Regions from separate parts of the Streptomyces sp. NPDC093795 genome, predicted to be linked through region 3. Evidence: riboswitches for the same ligand, from Rfam matches in the RefSeq annotation. Region 3 holds a riboswitch; each other region holds the start of a gene.
The links. Region 3 has a riboswitch for cyclic di-AMP ahead of ACIRB7_RS15560 (LysM peptidoglycan-binding domain-containing M23 family metallopeptidase). Riboswitches for the same ligand answer to the same signal wherever they lie in the genome.
Positions count from the first base shown of each region.

Region 1: another riboswitch for cyclic di-AMP. It lies ahead of ACIRB7_RS31130 (M23 family metallopeptidase); the one in region 3 lies ahead of ACIRB7_RS15560 (LysM peptidoglycan-binding domain-containing M23 family metallopeptidase).
Region 2: another riboswitch for cyclic di-AMP. It lies ahead of ACIRB7_RS28080 (M23 family metallopeptidase); the one in region 3 lies ahead of ACIRB7_RS15560 (LysM peptidoglycan-binding domain-containing M23 family metallopeptidase).
Region 4: another riboswitch for cyclic di-AMP. It lies ahead of ACIRB7_RS23620 (transglycosylase family protein); the one in region 3 lies ahead of ACIRB7_RS15560 (LysM peptidoglycan-binding domain-containing M23 family metallopeptidase).

Region 1 covers NZ_JBIWIO010000014.1:113,476-120,931, forward strand. Annotated here, with positions in the region: gene ACIRB7_RS31120 (M16 family metallopeptidase) at 1-1,165, shown strand, start outside; gene ACIRB7_RS31125 (M16 family metallopeptidase) at 1,162-2,559, shown strand; cyclic di-AMP (ydaO/yuaA leader) riboswitch at 2,807-2,972, shown strand; gene ACIRB7_RS31130 (M23 family metallopeptidase) at 2,985-3,755, shown strand; gene ACIRB7_RS31135 (GntR family transcriptional regulator) at 3,940-4,623, shown strand; gene ACIRB7_RS31140 (HPr family phosphocarrier protein) at 4,779-5,060, opposite strand; gene ACIRB7_RS31145 (GNAT family N-acetyltransferase) at 5,278-7,456, shown strand, end outside.
Region 2 covers NZ_JBIWIO010000012.1:17,243-24,698, reverse strand. Annotated here, with positions in the region: gene ACIRB7_RS28100 (rhodanese-like domain-containing protein) at 1-429, shown strand, start outside; tRNA gene ACIRB7_RS28095 (tRNA-Met) at 526-599, shown strand; gene ACIRB7_RS28090 (MerR family transcriptional regulator) at 716-1,456, shown strand; gene ACIRB7_RS28085 (PP2C family protein-serine/threonine phosphatase) at 1,601-2,812, shown strand; cyclic di-AMP (ydaO/yuaA leader) riboswitch at 3,014-3,160, shown strand; gene ACIRB7_RS28080 (M23 family metallopeptidase) at 3,172-4,341, shown strand; gene ACIRB7_RS28075 (PrsW family intramembrane metalloprotease) at 4,366-5,697, opposite strand; gene trmB (tRNA (guanosine(46)-N7)-methyltransferase TrmB) at 5,762-6,532, opposite strand; gene lhgO (L-2-hydroxyglutarate oxidase) at 6,587-7,456, opposite strand, start outside.
Region 3 covers NZ_JBIWIO010000005.1:111,541-118,996, reverse strand. Annotated here, with positions in the region: gene shc (squalene--hopene cyclase) at 1-231, shown strand, start outside; gene ACIRB7_RS15590 (1-hydroxy-2-methyl-2-butenyl 4-diphosphate reductase) at 231-902, shown strand; gene hpnH (adenosyl-hopene transferase HpnH) at 910-1,932, shown strand; gene ACIRB7_RS15580 (aspartate aminotransferase family protein) at 1,940-3,349, shown strand; gene ACIRB7_RS15575 (helix-turn-helix domain-containing protein) at 3,431-4,114, shown strand; gene ACIRB7_RS15570 (DUF6126 family protein) at 4,167-4,322, shown strand; gene ACIRB7_RS15565 (tyrosine-protein phosphatase) at 4,332-5,153, opposite strand; cyclic di-AMP (ydaO/yuaA leader) riboswitch at 5,513-5,701, shown strand; gene ACIRB7_RS15560 (LysM peptidoglycan-binding domain-containing M23 family metallopeptidase) at 5,706-6,710, shown strand; gene ACIRB7_RS15555 (SGNH/GDSL hydrolase family protein) at 6,872-7,456, shown strand, end outside.
Region 4 covers NZ_JBIWIO010000009.1:56,467-63,922, reverse strand. Annotated here, with positions in the region: gene ACIRB7_RS23635 (globin domain-containing protein) at 1-655, opposite strand, end outside; gene ACIRB7_RS23630 (cytochrome P450) at 753-2,048, shown strand; gene ACIRB7_RS23625 (transglycosylase family protein) at 2,142-3,296, shown strand; cyclic di-AMP (ydaO/yuaA leader) riboswitch at 3,555-3,728, shown strand; gene ACIRB7_RS23620 (transglycosylase family protein) at 3,732-4,463, shown strand; gene eno (phosphopyruvate hydratase) at 4,825-6,105, shown strand; gene ACIRB7_RS23610 (septum formation initiator family protein) at 6,196-6,666, shown strand; gene ACIRB7_RS23605 (DUF501 domain-containing protein) at 6,698-7,237, shown strand; gene ACIRB7_RS23600 (exopolyphosphatase) at 7,234-7,456, shown strand, end outside.

The DNA.
Region 1 (7,456 bases), on a different contig from region 3:
GATGTTCCAGGGCTCGAAGCAGGTCCACGGCAACGGGCACTTCGAGCTGGTGCAGGGCGCGGGTGGCTCGCTCAACGGCACGACGAGCTTCGAGCGCACCAACTACTTCGAGACCATGCCCACGCACCAGCTGGAGCTCGCGCTCTGGCTGGAGGCCGACCGCATGGGCTCGCTGCTCGCCGCACTGGACGACGAGTCCATGGAGAACCAGCGGGACGTCGTCAAGAACGAGCGCCGTCAGCGCTACGACAACGTGCCGTACGGCACGGCCTTCGAGAAGCTGACCGCCCTCGCCTACCCGGAGGGCCACCCGTACCACCACACGCCGATCGGCTCCATGGCCGACCTGGACGCGGCCACCCTGGAGGACGCGCGGAACTTCTTCCGCACGTACTACGCCCCGAACAACGCGGTGCTCTCGGTCGTCGGCGACATCGACCCGGAGCAGACCCTCGCCTGGGTCGAGAAGTACTTCGGCTCCATCCCCGGCCACGACGGCAAGCCCGCACCGCGCCCCGGCGACCTGCCCGAGGTCATCGGCGAGCAGCTCCGTGAGGTCGTCGAGGAGGAGGTCCCGGCCCGCGCGCTGATGGCCGCCTACCGGCTGCCCCACGACGGCACGCGCGAGTGCGACGCCGCCGACCTGGCCCTGACGGTCCTCGGCGGTGGCGAGTCGTCCCGTCTGCACAACCGTCTGGTCCGCCGCGACCGCACGGCCGTCGCCGCCGGCTTCGGCCTGCTGCGGCTCGCCGGAGCGCCCTCGCTCGGCTGGCTGGACGTCAAGACCTCCGGCGGCGTCGAGGTCCCGCAGATCGAGGCGGCCGTCGACGAGGAGCTCGCCCGGTTCGCCGCCGACGGCCCCACGCCGGAGGAGATGGAGCGCGCGCAGGCCCAGTTGGAGCGCGAGTGGCTCGACCGTCTCGGCACCGTCGCGGGCCGCGCCGACGAACTGTGCCGGTTCGCCGTGCTGTTCGGCGACCCGCAGCTCGCCCTCACGGCCGTCGACCGGGTCCTGGACATCACCGCCGACGAGGTGCGGGCGGCCGCCGCGGCCAAGCTGCGCCCCGACAACCGCGCGGTGCTCGTCTACGAGCCCCTGGCGACCGAACAGAGCGACGACGACACCGCCGACGGCGATGACGATGCAGAGGGAGCGGACCAGTGACCGACGCTGCCGTGTCTTTGACGAGCATGGACTTCCACCCGCAGCCGGAGCCCGGTGCCGCCAGGCCCTGGGCCTTCCCCGCCCCGGACCGCGGGAAGCTGGACAACGGTCTGACGCTGCTGACCAGCCACCGTCCCGGCCAGCAGGTCGTGGCCGTGGAGCTGTTCCTGCCGGCCCCGCTGGACGCCGAGCCCGCCGGCCTCGACGGCGTCGCCACCATCATGGCCCGCGCGCTCTCCGAGGGCACGGACCAGCGCAGCGCCGAGGAGTTCGCCGCCGACCTCGAGCGCTGCGGCGCCACGCTCGACGCGCACGCCGACCACCCGGGCGTACGGGTCTCCCTGGAGGTTCCCGTCTCCCGGCTGCCCAAGGCGCTCGGGCTGCTCTCCGAGGCCCTGATCGCCCCGGCGTTCCTCGACACCGAGATCGAGCGCCTGGTGCGCAACCGGCTCGACGAGATCCCGCACGAGACGGCCAATCCGGCCCGTCGCGCCGCCAAGCAGCTCTCCAAGGAGCTCTTCCCGGCCGAGTCGCGGATCTCGCGGCCGCGCCAGGGCACCGAGAAGACCGTCAAGGCGATCGACGCGGCCGCGGTCCGCGCCTTCTACGAGGCGTACGTCCGGCCCGCCACGGCCACCGCCGTGGTCGTCGGCGACCTGACCGGCGTCGACCTGGACAAGGTCCTCGCCGAGACCCTGGGCGCCTGGACCGGTGAGCCGGCCGAGCCGCTCCCGATGCCGCCGATCTCGGCCGACGACACCGGACGGGTCGTCATCGTCGACCGACCCGGCGCCGTCCAGACCCAGTTGCTGATCGGACGGATCGGCCCCGACCGGCACGACCGCGTCTGGTCGGCCCAGGTCCTGGGCACGTACTGCCTCGGCGGCACCCTCACCTCGCGACTCGACCGGGTGCTGCGGGAGGAGAAGGGCTACACGTACGGGGTGCGTGCCTTCGGGCAGGTACTGCGCTCCGACAGCCAGGGGAACGGCGCCGCGATGCTCGCCATCAGCGGTTCCGTCGACACGCCCAACACCGGCCCGGCGCTCGACGACCTGTGGAAGGTGCTGCGGACGCTGGCCGCCGAGGGTCTCACCGACGCCGAGCGCGAGACGGCCGTGCAGAACCTGGTCGGGGTCGCCCCGCTCAAGTACGAGACGGCCGCCTCGGTCGCCGGGACGCTCGCCGACCAGGTCGAGCAGCACCTCCCCGACGACTACCAGGCCCAGTTGTACGCGCGGCTCGCCGAGACCGGCACGGTCGAGGCGACCGCGGCCGTGGTCAGCGCCTTCCCGGTGGACCGGCTCGTCACCGTGCTCGTGGGCGACGCGGCGCAGATCGCGGACCCGGTGCGCGCGCTCGGCATCGGTGAAGTCACCGTCGTGACCGGCTGATTCCGGCTCCCGGCCCGGCTCCCGGCCCGGCTCCGACACGGTCTGACCCGGCTCTGATCCGGTAAGGGGAGGGCTCCGACGGCATGTTTCGTCGGAGCCCTCCCCTTTGTCCGTATTAAGCGCAAGGGTGATCGTTTGCCCTGTGGCATGTCTTACAAACTGGCGAGTCCGGTTGGTGATTGAAAGATGATCCGCATAGCGTCGGTGCGTCTGTTCGGCAGTTGCACCCGCCGCACCCGCGGCACCCGGACAGTCATCGCCGAGTCCCCGTCAGGCGCGAGCCTGGGGAGCCGGGGACCCATACGTAGTCCCTGGGGTGAATCGGGCGCCTTCGTCTCGTACGGAGGGGCTCGTAGGAGACCTTCCTGCTCCGAACCCGTCAGCTAACCCGGTAGGCGAGAAGGAAGGAAAGGATCAGCCACTACATGGCGTTCACCCGTGCCACCGGGAAGCATCGTGGGTCGAGCCGGATGGCGCGCCGCAGCGTGGGCTTCGCCGGCGCCGCGACCCTCGCCACCACCGGCGTCATCGGAACCCTCGCTTCCCCGGCGCTCGCCGCCGACGCGGACAACCGCTCCGTCGAGGACACCGGCCTCACCAAGGTGATCACCGAGGACTCCCTCGTGGACCGGATCAACGCCCAGGCCGCCGCCCAGGAGCAGGAGGCCTTCGAGGCCGCCGCCAAGGCGAAGGCCGAGGCCGAGGCGAAGCGCAAGGCGGAGGCCCGCGCCAAGGAGATCCGCGAGGCGGAGGAGCGCGCCGCCCGTGAGGCCGAGCGCCGCCGCCTGAACTCCTTCCAGCTCCCCGTCGCCGGCTCGTACGTCTCCACCGGCTACCAGACCGGCGGCTCGCTCTGGTCCTCCGGCAGCCACTCCGGCGTCGACTTCCACGCCGGCTACGGCAGCAGTGTCGTCTCCGTCGGCTCCGGCACCGTCGTCGAGGCCGGCTGGGGCGGCGCGTACGGCAACAACATCGTCATCCGGATGAACGACGGCACGTACACCCAGTACGGCCACCTCTCCTCCATCGGCGTGTACGTCGGCCAGAGCGTCGAACCGGGCGAGCAGATAGGCATCTCCGGCTCGACCGGCAACTCGACCGGCCCGCACCTCCACTTCGAGGCGCGCACGAGCTCCGAGTACGGCTCCGACATCAACCCGCTCGCCTACCTCCGCGCGCGCGGCGTCAGCGTCTGACGCACGCCCACCTCAACGTCGCAAAAGCCCCGGCTCGTGCTGAGCCGGGGCTTTTCGTCGGTCAAAAAGGCTTCCATATTTCGCTGAGGCATCGGAAATTCCGGCGCGCTGCAATAGAGTCGCAGATCGGGCGCAGAACAGGCGTCGCAGAATTGTCTCGCGCAGACCAAGGCGGAGGTCGGACATGCGCATTCCCGCGCACTCGGTATGCACGGCGATCCGGGACGACATCGTCTCCGGCGTCTTCGAGCGGGGCAGCCGGCTGACCGAGGAACAGCTCGCCCGCCGGTACGGCGTCTCCCGCGTCCCGGTCCGCGAGGCCCTGCGCACCCTGGAGTCCGAGGGCTTCGTCGTCACCCGCCGCCACGCGGGCGCGCACGTCGCCGAGCCCACCGAGCAGGAGGCGGCCGACCTGCTCGACATGAGGGCGCTGCTCGAACCGCTGGGCGCCGCGCGTGCCGCCCAGCGGCGCACCGAGGCCCACCTCAAGGTGCTGCGGGGCCTGGTCAGACTGGGGCAGGAGCGGGCGAGACGGGGCCAGGGCGAGGACCTGCGCTCGCTCGGGGGCTGGTTCCACGAGACGCTGGCGCAGGCCTCGGGCAGCCCGGCCCTGACAGCGCTGCTGACCCAGCTGCGCCACAAGATCGCCTGGATGTACGCGGTCGAGCAGCCCGCTCAGCCGGTGGAGGCCTGGGCCGAACACGGCGCGATCGTGGACGCCGTGGCGCGCGGTGACGCCGAGCGCGCGCGGGCGCTGACCGCGCTGCACGCGGAGCGCTCGCAGCCGCTGCACCGGCTCAAAAGGCCGGAGCGCGGGCACGTGAGGGTTTCGCAACATGTCGTCAACACGGCGAGCGTCCGGAATTAACGCGCACACCGTATACAAAGAATAGCAATTCCGTGGCCCGCGTTCCGTGCTGCCCAAAAGCGGGCCGAATCCGGGTCGGTGGAAATGCGAAAGGCCGTGGCCGCCGGAATTCCGGCGGCCACGGCCTTTCGTCGTACGGGAGAGGTCGACCCGGGTCAGACGGTCTCGGGGAGCTCGTCGAGACCCTCGGCGACCAGCTTCGCCAGACGGTCCAGAGCGGCCTCGGCGCCGTCGGCCTCCGAAGCGAGGACGATCTCCTCGCCGCCCTGCGCGCCCAGGCCGAGCACCGCGAGCATGGAGGCGGCGTTCACCGGGGTGCCGTCGGACTTGGCGATCGTCACCGGAACGCCGGAAGCCGTGGCGGCACGGACGAAGATGGACGCGGGGCGGGCGTGCAGGCCCTCGGCCCAGCCGACGTTGACGCGGCGCTCAGCCATGGTGTTGCCCTTCAAGTCTTAAGCGGTTGTCTAGACCAGTCTCTCACGGGATGCTCCGTGCTCACGCCGACCTTCGGCCCGGGACCGGACCGCCTCTCGGCCCGCCCCCGCCGCCCACGGCGTGCTCACCACCTTGCACGGAGTGACCCCACCATGCACGGCGTACACCCACCGCGCGACCCGTGCCACCGCCGTGTCGCGGCCGTAGGCTGACCCCATGCAGAGCGCGTCGGAACAGTCGGAAGCGGCGGAACACCCGGCACGACCGGCGCGTCCGGAACCACCGGACCACGACTACCCCGACCACTGGGAAGCGGACGTCGTGCTCCGCGACGGCGGCACCGCGCGCATCAGGCCCATCACCGCCGACGACGCCGACCGCCTCGTCAGCTTCTACGAGCAGGTCTCGGACGAGTCGAAGTACTACCGCTTCTTCGCCCCCTACCCCCGGCTCTCCGCCAAGGACGTCCACCGCTTCACCCACCACGACTTCGTGGACCGGGTCGGGCTCGCGGCGACGGTGGGCGGCGAGTTCATCGCCACCGTCCGCTACGACCGCATCAACGAGCGCGGACTGCCGGCCTCCGCGCCGGCCGACGAGGCCGAGGTCGCCTTCCTCGTCCAGGACGCCCACCAGGGACGCGGAGTCGCCTCCGCCCTCCTCGAACACATCGCGGCGGTCGCGCGGGAGCGGGACATCCGGCGCTTCGCCGCCGAGGTCCTGCCCGCCAACACCAAGATGATCAAGGTCTTCACGGACGCGGGCTACACCCAGAAGCGCAGCTTCGAGGACGGGTCCGTACGGCTCCACCTCGACCTCGAACCCACCGACCGCTCCCTCGCCGTCCAGCGCGCACGGGAGCAGCGGGCCGAGGCGCGCTCCGTGCAGCGCCTCCTGACCCCCCGGTCGGTCGCCGTCGTCGGAGCCGGGCGCGCCGCCGGAGGCGTCGGCCGCACGGTCCTCCGTAACCTCCTCGGGGCCGGCTTCACCGGACGCGTGTACGCGGTCAACGCCGCGCTCGCCGCGCTCGCCGGGGGCGCCGGGGGTGAGGGCGCGGCCGCGGAGTTCGACGGCGTCCCCGCGTACCCCTCCGTCGGCGCCATCGGGCAGACCGTTGACCTCGCGATCGTCGCCGTCCCCGCCGAACGGGTGCCGGAGGCCGTCGCGGACTGCGGCGAGCACGGCGTACGGGGCCTCGTCGTCCTCTCCGCCGGGTACGCGGAGAGCGGGGCGGAAGGGCGCGAGCGGCAGCGCCAGCTCGTCCGTCAGGCCCGCTCGTACGGGATGCGGATCATCGGCCCCAACGCCTTCGGGATCATCAACACCGCCGACGTCCGGCTCAACGCCTCCCTCGCACCGCAGATGCCGGCCGCCGGGCGCATCGGACTCTTCACCCAGTCCGGCGCGATCGGCATCGCCCTCCTCGCCGGACTGCACCGGCGTGGCGCGGGCCTGTCTTCCTTCATCTCGGCGGGCAACCGCGCCGACGTCTCCGGCAACGACTTCCTCCAGCACTGGTACGACGACCCCGGGACCGACGTCGTCCTCCTCTACCTGGAGTCGATCGGCAACCCCCGGAAGTTCACCCGGCTGGCCCGCCGCACCGCCGCCGTCAAGCCGGTCGTCGTCGTCAAGGGTGCCCGGCACAGCGGCAGCGCCCCGCCCGGCCACCGGGTGCCCGTCACCCGCATCCCGCACGCCACGGTCTCGGCCCTGCTCCGCCAGGCCGGGGTCATCCGCGTCGACACGGTCACCGAACTCGTGGACGCGGGACTGCTCCTGGCCGCCCAGCCGCTGCCTGCCGGGCCCCGGGTCGCGATCCTCGGCAACTCCGAGTCCCTCGGCCTCCTCACGTACGACGCCTGCCTGACGGAGGGGCTGCGCCCGCTGCGGCCGCTCGACCTGACGACGGCGGCGGAGCCGGCGGACTTCCGGGACGCGCTGGCCGCGGCGCTCGCGGACGAGACCTCCGACGCGGTCGTCGTGAACGCGATCCCCTGGGTCGGCGAGAACGGCGCCACCGAGTTCGGCGACGGGGAGGTCCTCGCCGCCAGCCTCCGCGAGGCCGTCGCCTCGGCCCCGGCCCCGACCAAGCCGGTCGTCGTCGTCCACGTCGAGATGGGCGGCCTCGCGGAGGCCCTCGCGATCGCGACGAGCACGCGACCGGCGGCGCAGGGGAAGGGAGGGGGCGGCGGTACGGGGTCGGTGACCGGTCTCCGGCCCACGGGAACGGAGGCCCAGAGCAGCCCCGCGGCCCCGGCCGATCCCCGGCCCGCCACGGCGCAGGCACCCGCGGGCACAGCCGACACGGTCAGCACCGCGGGCACAGCCGACACGGTCAGCACCACGGGCGCCGTACCCCGGGCCACCACCCCCACCATCCCCGCCTACCCCG
Region 2 (7,456 bases), on a different contig from region 3:
GCCGCGTACTTCTCCGCGAGCCTCGCCTTCCACGCCGACGTCTCCGATGTGGCCTCCGCGCTCGCCACGGCGGCCGCCGAGGGCACCGACCCGGGCTTCGTGGTGATCGACTCGCGGTCGACCGCCTCCTGGGACCAGGGGCACGTCCCCGGCGCGCTCCACCTGCCGACCGCGCTCATCGCCGAGCAGGCCGACCAGCTGCTCGACCGGTCCGTGCCGGTCGTCACGTACTGCTGGGGCCCCGGCTGCAACGGCGCCACGCGCGCGGCGCTGGCCCTTGCCGAGCTGGGCTTCCAGGTGAAGGAGATGCTCGGCGGCTTCGAGTACTGGGTGCGGGAGGGCTTCGCGTACGAGACCTGGGAAGGCCCCGCGGAGAAGGCCGCGGACCCGCTGACGGCACCGGTCGACGCCGACGACTGCGGCTGCTGACCGGCTGCTGAACGCCGCCGATCTGCTGCTGATCGGTTGCTGACGTAAACCGATTTCGTGATTGCCCCGCCCGTAGCGTAGAGTCAGGTTTACCGACGCGGGGTGGAGCAGCTCGGTAGCTCGCTGGGCTCATAACCCAGAGGTCGCAGGTTCAAATCCTGTCCCCGCTACTCAGTAGCAACGAAGGCCCGGATCCAGTCACTGGATCCGGGCCTTCGTCGTGTGCCCGTTTCCCGGCACTTCTCCGCTTGACCTTGACGCGACGTCAAGATTTAGCGTTCTCGGTATGGAGTGGTCGATCCAAGAGATCGCCAAGAAGGCCGGCACCACCAGCCGCACCCTCCGGCACTACGGAGAGCGCGGACTGCTGGAGCCCAGCCGGATCGGCGCGAACGGTTACCGGTACTACGACCAGGCGGCGCTCGTGCGTCTGCAGCGGATCCTGCTGCTGCGCGAGCTGGGGCTCTCGCTGCCCGCCATCGCCGAGGTCCTCGCGGGGCAGCGGGACACGTCCGCCGCCCTCCGCACCCATCTCGCCCTCCTGGAGCAGGAGCGCGAGCGCATCGGACGCCAGATCGCGTCGGTGCGGACCACTCTCCACAAGACCGAGAACGGAGACGAACTCATGGCCGACGAAGTGTTCGACGGTTTCGACCACACGGTGTACGAGGAGGAGGTCACCGAGCGCTGGGGCCGCGACGCGTACGAGCAGGGTGACCGCTGGTGGCGTTCGCTCGACGCCGCGCAGAGGAAGGCGTTCATGGACGAGCAGTCCGGCATCGCCCGCGACTTCGCCCGGGCGCTCGGGGACGGCCTCGCCGCCGACAGCGACGAGGTGCAGGCGATCGCGCGGCGCCAGGTCGCGTGGCTGTCGCACACGACGACCCCGAGCAAGGAGTACGTGATCGGTCTCGGCCGGATGTACGTCGACGACCCGCGCTTCACCGCGAACTACGACAAGCACGGTGAGGGGACCGCGGTCCTCGTCCGGGACGCGATGGAGGTCTACGCGGAGCGGAACCTCTGACGGCCGCCTCCGCGCAGGTCCGCGCCGGGCTCCGCCCCGTACGCCAGTCGGACCCGTGGAAGTCGCCGCACGGCGGGGCGGCGGCCACCCTGGAAGGGCGCGGTACCGACCGCGGCCGGGTACGGACCGGGCAGGAGAGCACAGGTGGGGCACCCCCTAGGAGCGGGCGGCGGTGGGCGGCGGGGCGGCGAGGGCCGTCGCCCGTACGGGCGTGCCCGGCGGTTCATCCGCGCGCTGCCGCCGCTGGTCATCGCCGGCGGGGTCGTGTTCGACCTACTGACACCGCCCGCGTACACCGCCGCGCCGCTCTTCTCCGCCGCCCCGCTGATCGCCGCGCCCTTCTTCTCCACCCTCACGACGCTCCTGACGGGGATCGCCGCCGTCCTCGCCTCCGTCGGGCTGCACCTCTACAACGGCACCGCCGACGAGGTCCCGACCCTGACCGAGACCCTGACCGTCGTCACCGTCTCCGCGCTCGCCCTTCTCGTCAGCCGGGTCGTGCGCAGGAGCGGGGAACGGCTCGCCTCTGCGCGGGTCATCGCGGAGACCGCGCAGAAGGCCGTGCTGCCGACGCCGGCCGAGCGGATCGGCGGACTGCAGTGCGCGGCCCGTTACGAGGCGGCGCAGGCGGACGCGTTCATCGGCGGCGACCTGTTCGCCGTCCAGGACACCCCCTACGGGGTACGGCTCGTGGTCGGGGACGTCCGGGGTAAGGGGATGGAGGCGGTCGAGGCCGTGGCCGTCGTCATCGGGGCCTTCCGGGAGGCGGCCGAGCAGGAGCGGAGCCTGGAGGGCGTGGCGCAGCGCCTGGAACGGGCGCTGGCCCGCGAGGGCACCCGCAGGGACGGGCTCGACGCCTTCGAGGGGTTCACCACCGCGGTCCTGGCCGAGATCCCGCGCGGCGACGGGAGCGGCACCTTCGACGGTTTCGTACGGGTCGTCAACCGCGGGCATCCGCCGCCGCTGATGCTGTACGCGGACGGGCGCCTGGACACGCTGGAGCCGACCGAACCGGCGCTGCCGCTCGGCATGGGTGATCTGGCGGTGTGGCCGGACCGGGCCGAGGGGCGGCCGTACCCGCCGGGCGCGACGCTGCTCTTCTACACCGACGGCCTCTCGGAGGCCCGGAACGCGGCGGGAGTCTTCTACGACCCGGGCGCGCGCCTCGCCGGGCGGATCTTCCCGGGGCCCGAGGAACTGCTGGACGCGCTGGTGGACGACGTACGGCTGCACACGGGCGGCGGGGCGACGGACGACATGGCGCTGCTCGCGCTGAGCCGTCCGGCGACGGGGCAGCCGGAGCGGCGCCGCACGATGCCGGTGGTGCCGCCGGGCGGCCCCGGTCACCGGCCGTAGTCGAGAGGTGTCGCTGCGATAACAATTGACATAACGTCAGATCGCGGGGGTTTGGGCGGCGCCTGCTGAAGGGCGGTCAACTCGGACCATTCCCTACCAATTCAATGAATGATCAAGAGGAACGGCTTGGAATCGGGACCCTCCGTCTATTAACGTTCGATAACGCAGCGCGGTCGTCCCAGCCGCCGCAAGAGGCGGCACCGTGCGCACGCGCCGAATCCTGAAAAGGAACCGGGGAACCACCAATTGGGGTGAATCGGGCCCTTCGCACCTGTGCGACCGTGCCCGTAGGAGACCTTCCTGCTCCGAACCCGTCAGCTAACCCGGTAGGCGAGAAGGAAGGAAAGGAGCGCCCCTTCGTGGCGTCCAACACCCCTGCCCCCGAGGCTCCCTTCGACGCCTTCGGTGGTGGTGCGGGTCCCGCCGCGCCGGGCACCGAGTGGAACCCCACCGAGGATTCCCTCCGCGCCCAGAGCCGCTCCGGCGGCCGGCACCGGGTCGTCAAGCAGCGTTCCAACTTCGCCCGTTCCTCCACCGTCCTCGGTGTCGGTGTCATCGCGGCCGTCGGCGCGGGCGGCCTCGCCACCGCGCAGGAGAAGCCTCCGGTGGCCATCTCCTTGCCGGACCTCCCGGACCTAAACCTGCCCGACGCCCACGACCTCCCCGGCGTCGGCGCCCTCCTCCCGGACGCGGACGACGCGGGTACGGGCTCGGCCTCGGGCGCCGGCGACGACATGGCGGCCGCCGGCGCGGCCCGCTCCAACCCGAACCCGCTCACCGCCGCCACGTACACCACCCTCGACAACGAGCAGGCCGGGAAGACCGAGCAGGCGGGGACGGCCGAGCAGGCCACGAGGACGGCGGCCGGCACCGCCGACGCGGGCGAGGCCCTGCGCGCCCGCATCCTCCAGCAGGCCGAGCAGCAGCAGGCGTCCGCGGACGCCGCGGAGAAGGCCGCGGCGGAGAAGGCGGCCGCCGAGAAGGCGGCGGCGGAGGCCGCGGCCAAGGCCGAGGCCGCGGAGAAGGCGGCCGCCGAGGCGAAGGCGAAGGCCGAGGCGGAGGCCAAGGCCAAGGCGGAGGAGGAAGCACGGGCGAAGGCCGAGGCCGAGCGCCTCGCGCAGCTCGCCGCGAGCTACTCGATGCCGCTCTCCTCGTACTCCGTCAGCGCCACCTACATGCAGTCCGGCTCGATGTGGTCCTCCGGTCACCACACGGGCCTCGACTTCGCCGCCCCCACCGGCACCCCGCTCAAGGCGGTCCACGGCGCCACCGTGAAGTCGGCGGGCTGGTCCGGCTCGTACGGCTACCGGATCGTCCTGGAGCTGGAGGACGGCACCGAGGTCTGGTACTGCCACCTATCGTCCATGACGGTCGGCGTCGGCCAGACCGTGGGCACCGGCGAGACGATCGGCCGCGTCGGCGCCACCGGCAACGTCACGGGCGCCCACCTCCACATGGAGGTGCACACGCCCGGCGGCACCGGCATCGACCCGGCGGAGTGGCTCCGCTCGAAGGGCCTGACGGTCTGAGGCCCGAGAGCCGAGAACTTCGGCTCAGCTCCGGTACGGGTTGTAGCCGTCGTAGTCCAGGTACTGCGGCGGCGACCAGGCCCGGCCCGTGGCCCTGGCCGCGTAGGTGAGCGCGGGCGAGGCGACCTCGCGGCGCTGCCACAGGTGGTGGAGCAGCTCCTGCTCGCGGGCCGGGAAGTCGGGTCCTGCCGTGCCGCGCCGGGCCCGGTCCCTGAGGAACGCCAGGGTCGTCGCGAAGGACTCGTACTCGCCCACCGCCCGCGCGGCCGGCGGGCCGTACGTCCGGGCCGCGAACGAACGGGCCAGCTGACGGGCCCGCATCGAGGAGAGCGCCAGCGGCTCGGCGGGGGAGAGCCAGCCGGCCGCCGCGTACGCCGGGAGCTCCCCGGATATCGTGCGCAGCTCCCGCTGCCGGCTCCACACCGCGAGCCAGGTCAGCAGGCCGAAGGCCGGGACCATGAGCGCCCCGTACACCGCGAAGAAGGCCCAGGGCCCGCCGAAGGTGGCCGAGCCGTTCCAGGCGGCGTGCAGGCCCATCGCGAGCAGCAGCCCCGCGAGCGGCAGCAGCACCTTCCGGAGGCGTTTCCCGCGCGGGGCGAGCGCGGCGAAGCCGAAGCCGATGCCGGTGAGCACGGTGAACAGCGGATGCGCGAACGGAGACATCACGACCCGTACGAAGAAGGTCGCGGCGGTCACCGAACCGAGCCCTGAGGTGCCGAACTCCTGGTCCTCGCCGAAGGCGTTGCCGAGGTAGAGGATGTTCTCGGTGAAGGCGAAGCCGGTCGCGGTGAAACCCGCGATGACGACTCCGTCGACGAGGCCGCCGAAGTTCCTTCTGCGGAAGAGGAACAGCAGCAGGATCGCGGCCGCCTTCGCGCTCTCCTCCACCACCGGCGCGACCACCGTGGCGCCGAGCGTGTCCGCCGAGTCCGGGTCCGCGGTGGCCGTCGCGATCCAGCGGACCGCGAAGGTGTTCGCGAGGATCGCGACGAGCGCGGCGGCGAAGGCGCCCCAGGCGAAGGCGAAGAGCAGGTTCTTCCACGGGCCTGGCTCGACCCGGTCGAGCCAGCGGAAGGCGGCCATGAGCAGCGGTACGGGAAGCAGGGCGAGGCCGAGGCCGACGAGGAAGCCCTCGGTGCCGGTCTGCTCGCGGACCAGCGCCAGGATGAACAGGGCGCAGATCGCGAGCACGGTGATGACGGCGATGGCCCGGACCAGCTTGCTGCGCCAGAAGGCCCGGCGTGGCCGGTACCGCCACTGGGACCGGTCGGCGGCGGCGGGGAAGGCCGGCTCCTCGGTGTCCCGGTGGGGGACGGGAGCGGTCTCCGGCTGGTCGGAGGGGGCGGGGTTCGACACGTGTGCGACCCTAACGACCCCCACCGACACCGGGCGACGCAGTTACCCGGTTACCCGCTCGGGGTCACTTCCGGCGGAAGAGCAGATCGTGCACGACATGGCCCTTGTCCAGGCCCTGACCCTCGAAGCGGGTGAGGGGCCGGAAGTCGGGGCGGGGCGCGTAACCGCCGTCGGCCAGGGTGTTCTCGAAGTCCGGATGCGCGGAGAGCACCTCCAGCATCTGCTCGGCGTACTCCTCCCAGTCCGTCGCGCAGTGCAGTACGGCTCCGGGCTTCATCCGGGTCGCGAGGAGGTCGAGGAACTCGGGCTGGATGAGCCGCCGCTTGTGGTGGCGCGCCTTGGGCCACGGGTCGGGGAAGTAGACCCGGCAGCCGTCGAGGGCGTCCGTGGCGAGCATCTCGCGGAGCAGGATGATCGCGTCGCCGTTGGCGACCCGGACGTTCGTCAGGCCGTTGCGGTCGGCGAGGCCGAGCAGATTGCCCTGGCCCGGGGTGTGCACGTCGACGGCGAGGATGCCGGTGCCGGGGTCGGCGGCGGCCATCTGCGCGGTCGCCTCGCCCATGCCGAAGCCGATCTCCAGGACGACCGGGAGCCCGTCGAACATCGCGCCGAGGTCGAGGACCCGCTTGCCGTCGATGTCGAGGCCCCAGTCGGGCCACCGCTTCAGCATGGCCTCGGCCTGGCCGGTGGTGACGCGGCTGCGGCGGGGCTGGAAGCTGCGGATGCGGCGCTCGTGATGCGACCCCGCGGGGTCGGGCAGGGGCCCCTCGCCGGGGGCGAACCGCTGGCTGCCGCGCGGGGTGGGGTACGGGCTCTTCTCAGTCTGCTCAGACACAATGCCCCCAATTCTACGGCGCCCGGCCTCCCACCAGGCCCGGCGTGGGGCCGGTCACAGGAAGGCCAGCGCCCGGCCCGCCACCTCCCGGCCGATCGGCAGCGACGCCGTCGCCGCCGGCGAAGGCGCGTTCAGGACGTGGACCGTCCGGGCCGCCTCCCGGATCAGGAAGTCGTCGACCAGCGTCCCGTCCCGCAGCACCGCCTGCGCCCGCACCCCCGCCGAAGACCGCCGCAGGTCGGACTCCCGCACCACGGGCAGCAGTCGCCGCACCGCCTCCGTGAACGCCCGCTTCGACAGCGACCGGTGCAGCTCCCCCGCCCCGTACCGCCAGTGCGCCCGGGCGATCGACCACGAGCCGGGCCACGCCAGGGTGGCGCCCAGTTCGCGCGGGCGGACGACGGACCAGCCGTACCCCTCCCGCGCCAGCGCCGGAACCGCGTTCGGCCCGATGTGGACGCCACCGTCGATGCCCCGGGTCAGGTGCACCCCGAGGAAGGGGAACGCCGGGTCCGGCACCGGATAGACCAGGCCCCGCACCAGCGAGGGGTCCGCCAGCTCGTAGTACTCCCCCCGGAAGGGGACGATCCGCATGCCCGGGTCGTCGCCCGCGAGCCGCGCGATCCGGTCGCAGTGCAGCCCCGCGCAGTTCACCAGGACCCGCGCCCGCACCACCCGCCCGTCCGCCGTCCGCACGGCGACCCCCCACGGCCGCCGGTCGATCACGGTGACCTCGGCCCCGTACAGGATCCGTGCGCCGGAGGCCTCGGCGAGCCGCTCCGACACCGCCCCGTAGTCGCAGATGCCGGTCGTGCCGACGTGGATCGCGGCCAGGCCCCGCACCCGCGGCTCGTACTCGCTGATCTGCGCCGGTCCCAGCTCCCGGACCGGAATGCCGTTCTCCCTGCCGCGCTGCACGAGCGC
Region 3 (7,456 bases):
CTGATCGCCCTGCTCGCCGCGGGCGAACGCGACTCCGAGCCGGCACGGCGGGGCGTCGCCTGGCTCGCCGCGACCCAGCGCGAGGACGGCTCCTGGGACGAGCCGTACTTCACCGGCACCGGCTTCCCCTGGGACTTCTCCATCAACTACCACCTCTACCGGCAGGTGTTCCCCCTCACGGCGCTCGGACGCTACGTGTACGGGGAGCCGTCGCCCGGCAAGGGACGCTGATGGGGCGCGAGCCGGGCCCCGGCGCCCCACCACCGCTGCTCATCGCCTGCGCCCTCGGCATCGAGCAGCTCGCCCTGCGCACCGGGGACCGCGGCGGCGCCCCCGGGCCCGTGACCGTGCTCCGTACGGGCATGGGACCCGACCGGGCCAACCGGGCGGTCTCCCGGGCGCTCGGCGAGGAGCGGTGGCGGGACGCCGCCGTCATCGCCTCCGGTTTCTGCGCGGGGCTCGCCCCCGGCATGCACCCGGGGGACCTGATCGTCGCCGAAGAGACCCGCGGCCCCGACGGCACGCTCTCCTGCACCGGGACCGAGCTCCTGGTGCAGGCCCTGGCCAGGGCGGTGCCCGGGCGTGCCGTGCACACCGGGCCGCTGACCGGCTCCGACCACGTGGTGCGCGGCCCCGAGCGGGCAGCGCTGCGGGCCACCGGCGCGATCGCCGTCGACATGGAGTCCGCCGCGACTCTGCGTACCGCACGGGCCGCCGTAGGCCTCGGCGGAGGGCCGGACGCCCGCCCGGTTGCGGCCGTCCGGGTGGTCGTGGACGCTCCAGAACATGAGCTGGTCCGGATCGGCACGGTACGCGGGGGAATATCGGCCTTCCGTGTCCTTCGTGCCGTCCTTCCCGCTTTCTTCGAATGGCACCGTTCTTTGCTGCTCCCCAGGAGGTGAACGAGTTATGGCCATGCCGCTCCGTCAGTCCATCCGGGTCGGGACCTACCTCATCGAACAGAAGCTCCGCAAGCGCGAGAAGTTCCCGCTGATCGTCGAGCTCGAGCCGCTCTTCGCGTGCAACCTCAAGTGCGAGGGCTGCGGAAAGATCCAGCACCCCGCGGGTGTCCTCAAGCAGCGCATGCCGGTCGCCCAGGCGGTCGGCGCGGTCCTGGAGTCCGGCGCCCCCATGGTGTCCATCGCGGGCGGCGAGCCCCTGATGCACCCTCAGATCCACGAGATCGTCCGCCAGTTGGTGGCGAAGCGGAAGTACGTCTTCCTGTGCACCAACGCCATGCTGCTGCGCAAGAAGCTGGAGGACTTCACGCCCTCCCCGTACTTCGCGTTCGCCGTGCACATCGACGGCCTGCGTGAGCGGCACGACGAATCCGTCGCCAAGGAAGGCGTGTTCGACGAGGCGGTGGCGGCCATCAAGGAGGCGAAGCGACGCGGATTCCGCGTAACCACCAATTCGACCTTCTTCAACACCGACACCCCGCAGACCATCATCGAGGTCCTCAATTTCCTCAACGACGACCTCCAGGTCGACGAGATGATGATCTCGCCCGCCTACGCGTACGAGAAGGCCCCCGACCAGGAGCACTTCCTCGGCGTGGAACAGACCCGCGAACTCTTCAAGAAGGCCTTCGCCGGCGGAAACCGGCGCCGCTGGCGGCTCAACCACTCGCCGCTCTTCCTGGATTTCCTGGAAGGAAAGGCGGACTTCCCCTGCACCGCCTGGGCCATTCCGAACTACTCCCTCTTCGGCTGGCAGCGCCCCTGCTATCTGATGAGCGACGGATACGTCCCCACGTACCGCGAACTCATCGAGGACACCGACTGGGAGAAGTACGGCCGCGGCAAGGACCCGCGCTGCGCCAACTGCATGGCGCACTGCGGCTACGAGCCCACCGCCGTCCTCGCCACCATGGGCTCCCTCAAGGAGTCCCTGCGCGCGGTCAGGGAGACGGTCTCCGGGGACAAGCGGTGAGTGCCCCGTGAAGGGCGAGGACGAGCGTCCGGCGAAGGGTGCGTTCGACCTGCGGGCGCTCCTCGCCGAACGCGGCGGCGAGCGCTACGAGCTGCACGCCAAGCACCTCAACCACCAGCTGCCGCGGATGCTCCACACCATCGGCTTCGACAAGGTGTACGAGCGGGCCGAGGGCGCCCACTTCTGGGACGCCGACGGCGTCGACCACCTCGACATGCTCGCCGGCTTCGGCGTGATGGGCCTCGGACGGCACCACCCCGTCGTCCGCAAGGCCCTCCACGACGTCCTGGACGCCCAGCTCGCCGATCTCACCCGCTTCGACTGCCCGCCGCTGCCCGGACTCCTCGCCGAACGGCTGCTCGCCCACAGCCCGCACCTCGACCGGGTCTTCTTCGGCAACAGCGGCACGGAGGCCGTGGAGACCGCCCTCAAGTTCGCCCGGTACGCCACCGGGCGGCCCAGGGTCCTCTACTGCTCCCACGCCTTCCACGGCCTGACCACCGGCTCCCTCTCCGTCAACGGGGAGAAGGGCTTCCGGGACGGCTTCGCCCCGCTCCTGCCCGACACGGCGATCGAGCTCGGCGACCTCGAAGCCCTGGAGCGGGAGCTGCGCCGGGGCGACGTGGCCGCCTTCGTCGTGGAGCCGATCCAGGGCAAGGGCGTCCACGAGGCCCCGCCCGGCTTCCTGCGCGCCGCCCAGGAGCTGCTGCACAAGCACGGGGCCCTGCTGATCGCCGACGAGGTGCAGACCGGCCTCGGCAGGACCGGCGACTTCTACGCGTACCAGCACGAGGAAGGGGTCGAACCGGACCTGGTCTGCGTGGCCAAGGCCCTCTCCGGCGGCTACGTGCCGGTCGGGGCCACCCTCGGCAAGGACTGGATCTTCAAGAAGGTCTACTCGTCGATGGACCGGGTCCTCGTCCACTCGGCGAGCTTCGGGTCGAACGCGCAGGCCATGGCGGCCGGGCTCGCCGTCCTCTCGGTCATGGAGAGCGAGGACACGGTCGCCCACGTCCGGCGGATCGGCGGCCTGCTCCGCTCCCGCCTGGAGGAGCTCGTGCCCCGGTACGAACTGCTCCACGAGATCCGCGGGCGCGGGCTGATGATCGGGATCGAGTTCGGCCGGCCGTCCTCGCTGGGGCTCCGAGGGCGCTGGACGATGCTCCAGGCGGCCCGCAAGGGGCTCTTCGCGCAGATGGTCGTCGTCCCGCTGCTCCAGCGACACCGGATCCTCACCCAGGTCTCCGGGGACCACCTGGAGGTGATCAAGCTGATCCCGCCGCTGATCATCGACGAGGCGGACGTGGACCGGTTCGTCACCGCCTTCACGGCGGTCATGGACGAGGCCCACGGCGGTGGCGGGCTGATGTGGGACTTCGGGAGGACTCTGGTGAAGCAGTCGGTGGCGCAGCGCTGACGGCGGATCCGGTCGAGCGTGGAGTTTTGCCTCTGGGGCAAGAAACTTGCCTCAGAGGCACGATGCTGGCGGAATGGACGCATGGACCACGTCCCCGGGGAGACCTCCCCGGACCCCGCCGCCACCGGCGCACCGCCGGACGCCGCTGCCTCAGGCGCCCTGCCGGACCCCGCCGTCCCTGGCGCCCTGCCGGACGTCGCCCCGCAGCTGCGGGGTCTGCGCCGTCGCCGGGGCCTCACCCTGGAGGCCGCCGCCCAGCGGGCCGGCCTCTCGCCGGCCCACCTCTCGCGCCTGGAGACCGGGAACCGGCAGCCCTCGCTGCCGATGCTGCTCGCCCTCGCCCGCATCTACGGTACGACGGTCTCCGAGCTCCTCGGTGAGGCACCGGCCGAGCGCGACCCCGTCGTCCGGGCCGGCCGCTCCGAACCCGTCGAGGCCGACGGCTGGGTCTACCGCCAGGCGGGCGGTGCCGGGCGCGCCCTGCAGTGCCTGCGGGTCCACGTGCCGTACGCCACCAGGGCCGACATCGTGCGCGTCCACCCGGGGGAGGAGTGGATCCACGTCCTGGAGGGCCGGGTGCGGCTCGCGCTCGGTGACGCCGTGCATGTCCTCGATCCCGGGGACAGCGCGCACTTCGACTCGCTCACCCCGCACCGGATCGGCGCCGCCACCCCCGGCGGGGCGGAGCTGCTGTTCGTCCACACCCTGATGCAGAGTCCCGCGGCCGAGCTGTGCCTCGGCGACGGGACCCCGCACCGGCGCTGAGCCCCGTGGGGCATCCTTCCCTGTGGCTCTTCATTCCTTCGAGAGGACCGACATGTCCGACAAGTCACGACCGGTCACCGGTGAGGAGCGTGGGGAGGGCAAGTTCCCCAAGGGGCTGGTCCTGCGCCTCTTCGCCTACCTGGTCGCCGGCCACCTCTTCGCCGGTTTCCTCTACCTGCTCTTCGCGCTGGGTGGCCAGAACCGGTAGGCGGCGGACTCACACCTCGGTGAGCAGGCGCTCCCGCAGGCGCTCGCGGGTCTCCGGGGCCAGCTTCAGGCCCGTCGCGAGGTAGGCGTCCACCGAGCCCCAGGTCGCCTCGATCGTCTCGAAGGCCCCCCGCAGGTACTCCACCCGCGCGTCGAAGAGCGGGCTCAGCAGCTCCATCACCTCGGGCGACATGGCGTCCGGGGCGGTGGAGCTGCGGCGCACCTTGTAGCGGCGGTGCGGGTCGTTCGACTTCACGTAGTCGGCCTCGATCGCCGCCCGCTCGACCCCGAGGGCGAGCAGGGTGATCGCTATGGAGAGCCCGGCGCGGTCCTTGCCGGCCGCGCAGTGCATCAGGGCGGGGAGGCTGTCCTCAGCCATGGCGTGCAGGATCCGGCTGTGCTCCGCGGTCCGCTCGATCACCATCTTCCGGTACGAGTCGGACATGTTGGCGGCCGCCTTGCCGTCACCGAGGATCTCGCGCAGCTGGGTTATGTCGCCGCCGCGCACCAGCTTCCAGAACTCCTTGCCCTCCGCCGGATCGTTGAGCGGTATGTTCACGTTCCGTACGCCGGGCAGCTCGACGTCGGGACCCTCGACCTTCCGGTCGGCCATGTTCCGGAAGTCGAACACGGTGTGCAGTCCCAGCGAGTCGAGGAAGGCGGCGTCCGCCGCCGTCGCGTGGGCGAGGTGGCCGCTGCGGAAGAGGCGCCCGGTGCGGACGGCCCGGCCGTCCGTCGTCGGCAGGCCGCCCACGTCCCGGAAGTTGCGGACCTCGGCCAGCTCGGGTTCGGTCATTTCGATGGGCGGGACCTGCGGCAGCTGCTGCGTCACGGGTGCTCCTGGTGGTCGACGTTCGGGTGCCCGAAGCGAGATCGGTTCCTGGGGCAATCATCCAGGCGGGAGGGTGTCGGCGCACCCCCCTGGACGGGAATGGGTGATCTGTCCGAATTGAGGCCTTACGTATAACGCGCCCTGTTTGCGGGCGAGATGGGCATCGGCGCGTGAGCAGCGTCATAGAAGTGACGGATCGTGGCCGACGGCCGGAACCAATTGCCGTACGGAAAAGGGACATCGAAGGACCGTCATCCACAGAGGGTGACCGGAATTCCGGCCGGAAGACGTGGCGGGGAAAGCCGGTGGAAATCAGCGGCTTGTCCGTGCCGACCCCCTCGTCTAGCGTCACCGTCAATCCGGTCGGACCGCCGAATCCTGCCACCGTCCGGAATTCCCACTCATCCCATGTGTGGCAGGAGCGGGGGACCCAGGAAGTACGCCGGTCCCGCGACGCAGGACGGCTTGGGGTGAAGCCGCGTGAGAACGCGGCCGGGCATCTCCAGTCCGAACCCGACAGCTCACCTCGTAGGCGCCGGAGAGGAATTCGCCATGCCCGCGACGGGTAAGCACCGCCGTACCAAGACCAACCGACTGACCCGCGGAATCGCCGCCGCCGGTACGGGAGGCGCCGTCGTCGCCCTCCCGCTCTTCGGCGCCACCGGGGCCCACGCCGCCGAGCAGACTGCCGCCCCCAGCCAGGCCGTCACCGCCGCCGCCCAGGTGGAGGCCCTCGCCGCCGCCAAGGCCGCGCCCGCCGCCAAGGCCGCACCGAAGACGTACTCCGTCGTGCGCGGCGACTACCTGTCGAAGATCGCCGCCGACCACCACGTCGCCGGCGGCTGGCAGAAGCTGTACTCCGACAACCGCCAGGTCGTCGGCGAGGACCCCTCGCTCATCCTGCCCGGCATGAAGCTCACGCTCGGCGCCAAGAGCACCGCCAAGGCCTCCGCTCCGAAGAGCGCCGCGCCCCGGGCGGCCGCCCCCAAGAGCGCCCCGGAGCCGTCCGCCGAGACCTCCTCGAAGAACGGCGACACCCCGCGCGCCTCCCGGGGCAGCGAGCGCGCCGCCGCCCCGGCCACCACCGCCCCGTCCTCGGACGCCGGCTCGTCCTCCTCCGCGCAGGAGTCGACGGGCGCCTCGACCTCCGCGTCCGGCTGGGTCGCCCCGGTCAGCGGCGGCATCTCCACCCCGTACCGCGCCTCCGGCTCCATGTGGTCCTCCGGTTACCACACCGGTGTCGACTTCATCGCCTCCTCCGGCACCACCGTCCGCGCCGTCGGCGCCGGCAACGTGGTCTCGGCCGGCTGGAGCGGCGCCTACGGCAACGAGGTCGTCATCCAGCACGCCGACGGCAGCTACTCGCAGTACGCCCACCTCTCCTCCCTCTCCATCTCGTCCGGCCAGACCGTCACCGGCGGCCAGCAGATCGGCCTCTCCGGCTCCACCGGCAACTCCACCGGCCCGCACCTGCACTTCGAGATCCGCACCTCGCCGAGCTACGGCTCCGACATCGACCCGCTGGGCTACCTCCGCCAGCACGGCGTCTCCATCTGACGCACCGACACCCCGCGTGGCCCGGCACTCCTGTGCCGGGCCTCCGGCGTTTCCCCATCTATTCCGGCTTGGCAATTTCTTTATCGGTGGCATATATCACCCGGCGTCAACCCCTCCTTACGGTCGCGTAGGTCACATCCAAAAGGGAAGGATGTGCTCCCGTGGCAGACGATTCGAGATCAAGAGACAAGAACGCATTCGGGTCGTACGCGGCGATCGGTGACAGCTTCACCGAGGGCGTCGGAGACCCCGGGCCCGGCGGGACGTACGTCGGCTGGGCGGACCGCTTCGCGGTCCTGCTCGCCGACCAGCTGCCGGAGCACGACGCCTTCCGCTACGCCAACCTGGCCGTACGCGGGCGCCTCCTCGACCAGATCGTGGCGGAACAGGTCCCCCGGGCGAAGGAACTCGCCCCCGACCTGGTGACCTTCTGCGCCGGCGGCAACGACATCATCCGCCCCGGCAGCGACCCCGACGACGTGGCCGAGCGCTTCGAGCGGGCCGTCGCCGAACTGACCTCCGCCGTCGGCACCGTCATGGTGACCACTGGCTTCGACACCCGTGACGTGCCCGTGCTCAGGCACCTGCGCGGCAAGATCGCCACCTACACCGCCCACGTCCGGGCCATCGCGGACCGCTACGACTGCCCGGTCCTCGACCTGTGGTCCCTCAGGTCCGTGCAGGACCGGCGGGCCTGGGACCTCGACCGGCTGCACCTCTCCGCCGAGGGGCACACCCGGGTCGCC
Region 4 (7,456 bases), on a different contig from region 3:
CCGGACCCGTCTCCTCGACGAGCGCCGTGCTCATGGCGCCGCCCGGGATCCGGCTCACATGCAGCTCCACCGTGCCGTCCGGCCGGGGCGCGTCCGCGAGGGAGTAGGTGCGCCAGACACGCGGGACGCGCAGCGAGCTGACGCTGACGTACTGGCCGGGGAGGTACGGCAGGGGCTGCCGGGGCCGCAGCGTGAGGACGGCCAGGTCCTCGCCGTACCGCTGGTGCCGGACGACGTCCGCGTCCCACCAGGCCGGCTCCCCGGCCCCGGCCGCCTCGTCGGCGCCCGCCAGCATCAGACCGGCGACACGGCCGTACGCCTCGGCCCAGGCCTTCTCGGCCTCCAGGGTCCAGGCGGATCCGGCGGCGTGCGCGAACGCGGCGAGCAGGCTCGTCCCGACGGCGGCGTAGAGCGGGGGAGAGGCGAGGAACTTGCGGTGGTCGCGGCCGAGCCGGCCCAGGTACTCCGGGAGACCCGGCTCGTCGATGTGGGACACCACGTGCGTGAGCGCGGCGAAGAGCCGGTCCCGCTGGGGCCGCATGTCCGCGGGGAACAGCTCGCGCAGGCCGGGGTTGTTCCAGAAAAGATGCGAGTAGAAGAAGGTGACGGCGTGTTCGGCCCGTCTCTCGACGACCGCGAACGTGCTTCTGAGCATCTGAGGATCCACCGCACGAATCTAGGGCACGGCCCCCCTTCTTGATCACATGATCTCCACACACCTCACCGCCGGGGTCGCCCTGTACCGTCGGGGGGTGAGCACCACCCCCGGCCCCGCCCCCGCCCGTCCGTCTGCCGCGCCGCCCGCCCCCGAGCTCTTCACCTGGGAGTTCGCGAGCGATCCGTACCCCTCGTACGCCTGGCTGCGGGAGCACGCGCCCGTGCACCGGACGACGCTGCCCAGCGGGGTCGACGCCTGGCTCGTGACGCGGTACGCGGACGCCCGGCAGGCCCTCGCCGACCAGCGGCTCTCCAAGAACCCGGTGCACCACGCGGAGCCGGGGAAGACGGGGATCCCCGGCGAGCGCAGCGCGGGCCTCATGACGCATCTGCTCAACATCGACCCGCCCGACCACACCCGGCTGCGGCGGCTCGTGTCGAAGGCGTTCACCCCGCGCCGCGTCGCCGAGTTCGCCCCGCGCGTGCAGGAGCTGACGGACCGGCTCATCGACTCCTTCGCGGAGAAGGGGAGCGCGGACCTCATCCACGAGTTCGCGTTCCCGATGCCCATCTACGCGATCTGCGACCTGCTCGGCGTGCCCCGCGAGGACCAGGACGACTTCCGGGACTGGGCCGGGATGATGATCCGGCACGGCGGCGGGCCCCGCGGCGGGGTCGCCCGGTCGGTGAAGAAGATCCGCGGCTATCTCGCGGAGCTGATCCACCGCAAGCGCCAGGACCTCGGCGACGACCTGATCTCCGGCCTCATCCGCGCGAGCGACCACGGCGACCACCTCACCGAGGCCGAAGCCACCGCCATGTGTTTCGTGCTGCTCTTCGCCGGCTTCGAGACGACCATCAACCTCATCGGCAACGGCGTCTACGCGCTCCTGCGGGACCCGGAGCGGCGGGAGCGGCTCCAGGCCTCGGTCGCGGCGGGCGAGACCGCGCTCCTGGAGACCGCGGTGGAGGAGCTGTTGCGGTACGACGGGCCGGTGGAGATGGCGACCTGGCGGTACGCGACGAGGGCGCTGACCATCGGCGGGCAGGCGATCCCGGCCGGCGACCCGGTGCTCGTCGTGCTCGCCGCGGCGAACCGGGACCCGGAGCGGTTCACTGCGCCGGACACGCTGGACCTCACCCGGCGCGACAACCAGCACCTCGGGTACGGCCACGGCATCCACTACTGCCTCGGCGCGCCGCTCGCCCGGCTGGAGGGACAGACGGCGCTCGCGACCCTCCTGACGCGTCTTCCGGACCTGCGACTCGCCGCCGACCCGGCCGAACTGCGGTGGCGCGGAGGGCTCATCATGCGGGGATTGCGCACGCTTCCGGTGGAGTTCTCCCCGTCCGTACCGCTCCGCCACAGTGACGGCGTGTCAGAAATGTGATCTTCGCGTGATCGTGCGGCCATCGACTTGTGACGAGCGTTCGAATACCGCTACGTTCACCGCACTCTCAGCCGTCACGCGAAAGGCGCTCCTATGCGTTCCGGGAACGGACGACACCGTCGCCCCCGTCAGGCCCCCGCCATCGTCGTCGCCGCCGGTGTGACCGGATCCGCGATGGCGCTGCCGCTGCTCGCCGCCGGATCCGCCTCCGCGGCCGACGCCGCCACCTGGGACCGCGTCGCCGAGTGCGAGTCCGGCGGTCAGTGGAGCGCCAACTTCGGCAACGGCATGTACGGCGGGCTCCAGTTCACCCAGGACAGCTGGGAGCGGAACGGCGGCCTGGCGTACGCGCCCAGCGCCGACCTGGCCAGCCGGGCCCAGCAGATCGCGGTGGCCGAGAAGGCCCTCGCGAAGGGCTCCGTCGAGTGGGCCACCTGCGCGCCGATCGCCGGTCTGACGAACGACGGCACGGCCACCGGTGTGGACCCCGGCCCGACCTCCGTCCCGAAGACCCCCACGGGCCCGGTCGTCGAGTCGAACCGTACGGCGGGGCTGCCCGGGGCCTCCACGGGGACCCCGGAGACCACGAAGGGGGCGACGGGCACGGTCACGCCGACCGCTCCCGTCACGCCGGCCCCGCCCACCGGGCCCGTCTCGCCGACGGCCCCGGTCTCGCCGACCGCTCCGGTGAGCCCCACCGCACCGACCGGCTCGACCACCCCGACCGCCCCGAGCGGCTCGACCGACCCGGCCGCGCCGGTCGTCCCGGTCAACCCGGTCGTCCCGGTCACCCCGGTCACGCCCGGCACCCCTGACGCCTCCGTCACGCCCGGTACGCCTGGTTCGTCCGTAACGCCCGGCACTCCGGAAGGTGACGCGTCGTCGGCCACGCCCGGCACCGGCAAGCACCGGGGCGATGCCGCACCGGAGGAAACCGGCAAGGTGGACACTTCACCTGAATCGGGTAGACATGCTTCATCCGAGAACAAGCTGACCGAAAGCCCTCTCGCCACGACGCCGGTTGACGCGGCGAAGGATTCGGGCGCAACGGACAGTCAGGACACTTCGGGCGCGTACACCGTGCGGCCGGGCGACAGCCTGTCCGACATCGCGCAGGCGAACGAACTCCCCGGAGGCTGGACCGCCCTCTACGACGCCAACCGGCGCACGGTGGGCATCGATCCGGATCTCATCCTCCCTGGTCAGAGCCTCGATCTGACGGACGGTCCGGTTTCGACGGCCAAGTGATTCGGGCGGGAATGTCCGGTTCTGGGCAAGTGAGACATGAGTCTCTTCACCCCAACTGGCGTGTCCCGTCCGTAACCTTTGCCCCCGTCACCTCTCACCTGCACAAACACCACCTTCCGGAAGCCAAGTAGGGGCGATATTTCCGCAATACGCCTCTTTGAACTTCCGGTGGGTCTGTGTCTACGGTCGTCACCGCTCGCCACCGCGGGCCCCGTCGACCGAAACGCCGAATCCTGCCGTCGGCCGATGGGAACAGTCGTCGCGTAAGCGCCGAAGGCAGGAGTGGGGGACCCAAGGTAAGTGCCGGTCCCGGCCGTTGAGAAAGACGGCCGATGATCGGCTTGGGGTGAAGCCGCGTGCTAGGACACGCGGCCGGGCAACTTTCCGGCCCGAACCCGACAGCTCACCTCACAGGCGTCGGTGAGGAGAATCTCCATGCTGTTTTCCGGCAAGGGCAAACACCGCCGTCCCTCCAAGGCCACCCAGGTCGCCACGCTCGTCGGCGTCACCGGTGTCGCCGTCGCGGCCCCGCTGCTGACCGCGGGCACCGCCTCGGCCGCCACGGCCTCCGAGTGGGACCGCGTCGCCCAGTGCGAGTCCGGCGGCAACTGGTCCATCAACACGGGCAACGGCTACTACGGCGGCCTCCAGTTCTCGGCCTCCACCTGGGCCGCGTACGGCGGCACCGCCTACGCCTCGACCGCCAACCAGGCGTCGAAGTCCCAGCAGATCGCCGTCGCCGAGAAGGTCCTCGCGGGCCAGGGCAAGGGCGCCTGGCCGAGCTGTGGCGTGGGCCTCTCCGGAGCCTCCTACGACGGCGGCTCCGCCGAGTCCGCCCCGCAGCAGGAGGAGCGGAAGGCCGAGCAGCCGACCACCCGCAGCGAGCAGCGCCAGGCCCCGAAGAAGGCCACGCAGCAGGCCCCGCAGGAGCAGGCCCCGCAGCGCGAGGCCGCGCCGCAGGCCGCCAAGAAGACCGTCACCACCCCGACCGGCAAGAAGGTCGAGAAGGGTGACGGCGAGTACAAGGTCGTCTCCGGCGACACCCTCAGCACCATCGCCCAGGCGCACGGCGTCAAGGGCGGCTGGGCCCAGCTCTTCGAGCTGAACGACGAGATCGTCGACGACGCCGACCTCATCTACCCGGGCCAGCAGCTTCACCTGAAGTGAGCCCGGCGGTCCGCGTGAGTCCGGCGGCTCACGCGGCCCCACGACCCTCCCGCGGTGACCACCCCGGTCCGGCGCGCCCGTCCCCCGTGCGCGCCCGACCGGGGTTCCGTCCGTTCCGGGCCGCTCCTTGTGTCCGGGCACACCCGTCGAGGGACGACTGAGGAACGACCTGACGGTTACCGTCCAGTAGATCTGATGTCCTTCGTCCCGAAACGCATGCCCTTGGGTCCTTTTTCGTCCCAGGGGGCGGGCGCCCGGCTGGCCGGAGCCCCCGCGCCGGTTAGGCTCTTGTCGCAAGGCCGAGCGACCCCTGCACCGACCTTGCGTCACATCCAGCGTCACATCCCAGAAGGAGATGCTCGTGCCGTCCATCGACGTCGTCGTAGCCCGGGAAATCCTGGACTCCCGAGGCAACCCCACGGTCGAGGTCGAGGTCGGCCTCGACGACGGCAGCACCGGCCGTGCTGCTGTTCCGTCCGGCGCCTCCACCGGTGCTTTCGAGGCCATCGAGCTTCGCGACGGTGACCCCAACCGCTACATGGGCAAGGGTGTCGAGAAGGCCGTCCTCGCCGTCATCGAGCAGATCGGCCCGGAGCTCGTCGGCTACGACGCCACCGAGCAGCGCCTGATCGACCAGGCCATGTTCGACCTGGACGCCACCGAGAACAAGGGCTCGCTCGGCGCGAACGCCATCCTCGGCGTCTCGCTCGCCGTGGCCCACGCCGCCTCCGAGGCCTCGGACCTCCCGCTCTTCCGCTACCTCGGCGGCCCGAACGCGCACCTGCTGCCCGTTCCGATGATGAACATCCTCAACGGTGGGTCGCACGCCGACTCCAACGTGGACATCCAGGAGTTCATGATCGCCCCGATCGGCGCGGAGTCCTTCTCCGAGGCCCTTCGCTGGGGTGCGGAGATCTACCACACGCTCAAGGGCGTGCTGAAGCGCAAGGGCCTCTCCACCGGCCTCGGCGACGAGGGCGGCTTCGCCCCGAACCTGGAGTCGAACCGCGCCGCCCTCGACCTCATCATCGAGGCCATCAAGGAGGCCGGCTACACCCCGGGCACCGACGTCGCGCTCGCGCTCGACGTGGCCGCGTCCGAGTTCTACAAGGACGGCTCGTACGAGTTCGAGGGCAAGTCCCGCTCGGCCGCCGAGATGACCGAGTACTACGAGGAGCTCGTCTCCGCGTACCCGCTGGTCTCCATCGAGGACCCGCTGTACGAGGACGACTGGGACGGCTGGAACACCATCACCTCGCGCATCGGTGACAAGGTGCAGATCGTCGGCGACGACCTGTTCGTCACCAACCCCGAGCGCCTGGCCCGTGGCATCGAGGAGGGCTCCGCGAACGCCCTCCTGGTCAAGGTCAACCAGATCGGCTCGCTGACCGAGACCCTCGACGCCGTCGAGCTCGCCCAGCGCAACGGCTTCAAGTGCATGATGTCCCACCGCTCCGGCGAGACCGAGGACGTCACCATCGCCGACCTCGCGGTCGCCGTGAACTGCGGCCAGATCAAGACCGGCGCCCCGGCCCGCTCGGACCGCGTCGCCAAGTACAACCAGCTGCTGCGCATCGAGGAGATCCTCGACGACGCCGCGGTCTACGCCGGCCGCAGCGCCTTCCCGCGCTTCAAGGGCTGAGCTTCTTCCTGAAGCCGCTTCCGTACGTCCCCGTACTCGGTCCCGTACCGTGTGCGGGGACGTCCGCGTGAACAGGGGAGGCGACACGACATGGCCGCGAAGGACCGGGACCGGTTCTCGACCGCGACCCGGATCAGGCTGCTCGGCGAGCAGACCGCCGCCCGTGTCTACCGCTCCCAGACCCGCCGCCAGGCCCGCCGCTCCCGGCTCACCGGCCGCGCGGCCTTCCTCGCCCTGGTCGTCTGCTCCCTCGTCGTGGCACTCGCCTACCCCATGCGGAGCTACGTCTCCCAGCAGGGCGAGATCGCCGAGCAGGAGCGCAGGGCCGCCGGGGCGGCCCGGCGGGTCGAGGAACTGAAGGACGAGAAGGCCCGCCTCCAGGACCCGGCCTACGTCCGCCGCCTCGCCCGCGAGCACCTCCACTACGTGCTGCCCGGCGAGACCGGATTCACCGTGAACGATCCCGGCGCGGAGCAGCGGCCCCGCGCCGACCAGGGCGCGGCGGACCGCCCCTGGTACGACAACCTCTGGGACGGCGTCGACCACGCCGACCGTCCTTGAAGCCCGAAACGACCTGACGAGCAAGGCAGACATGGAAACGCCCCCTCCGCAGACCGAACGCACCGAGCCCACCGAGGCGGACATCGCCGCCTTCGAGCTCCAGCTCGGCCGGCCGCCCCGCGGCCTGCGCGCCATCGCGCACCGCTGCCCGTGCGGCAACCCGGACGTCGTCGAGACCGCGCCCCGGCTTCCCGACGGCACGCCGTTCCCGACCACGTACTACCTGACCTGCCCCCGGGCGGCCTCGGCCATCGGGACCCTGGAGGCCAACGGGGTCATGAAGGAGATGCAGGCCCGGCTCGCCACCGACCCGGAGCTCGCCGCCGCCTACCGGGCCGCGCACGAGGACTACATCGCCCGCCGTGACGCCATCGAGGTCCTGGAGGGCTTCCCGAGCGCCGGCGGCATGCCGGACCGGGTCAAGTGCCTGCACGTCCTCGTCGGCCACTCGCTGGTCGCGGGCCCGGGCGTGAACCCGTTCGGCGACGAGGCCCTCGCGATGCTGCCCGAGTGGTGGGCGAAGGGCCCGTGCGTCACGCCCTGCGGGGAAGAGAAGGAGACCGCGGAATGACCCGGGTCGCCGGAATCGACTGCGGTACGAACTCCATCCGCCTCCTCGTCGCCGACGTCCACCCGGAGACGGGTGAGCTGATCGAGCTGGACCGGCGGATGACCATCGTCCGGCTCGGGCAGGGCGTCGACAGGACGGGCCGGCTCGCCCCCGAGGCCCTGGAGCGCACCTTCGCGGCCTGCCGCGCGTACGCCGAGGTCATCAAGGAGTTCGGCGCCG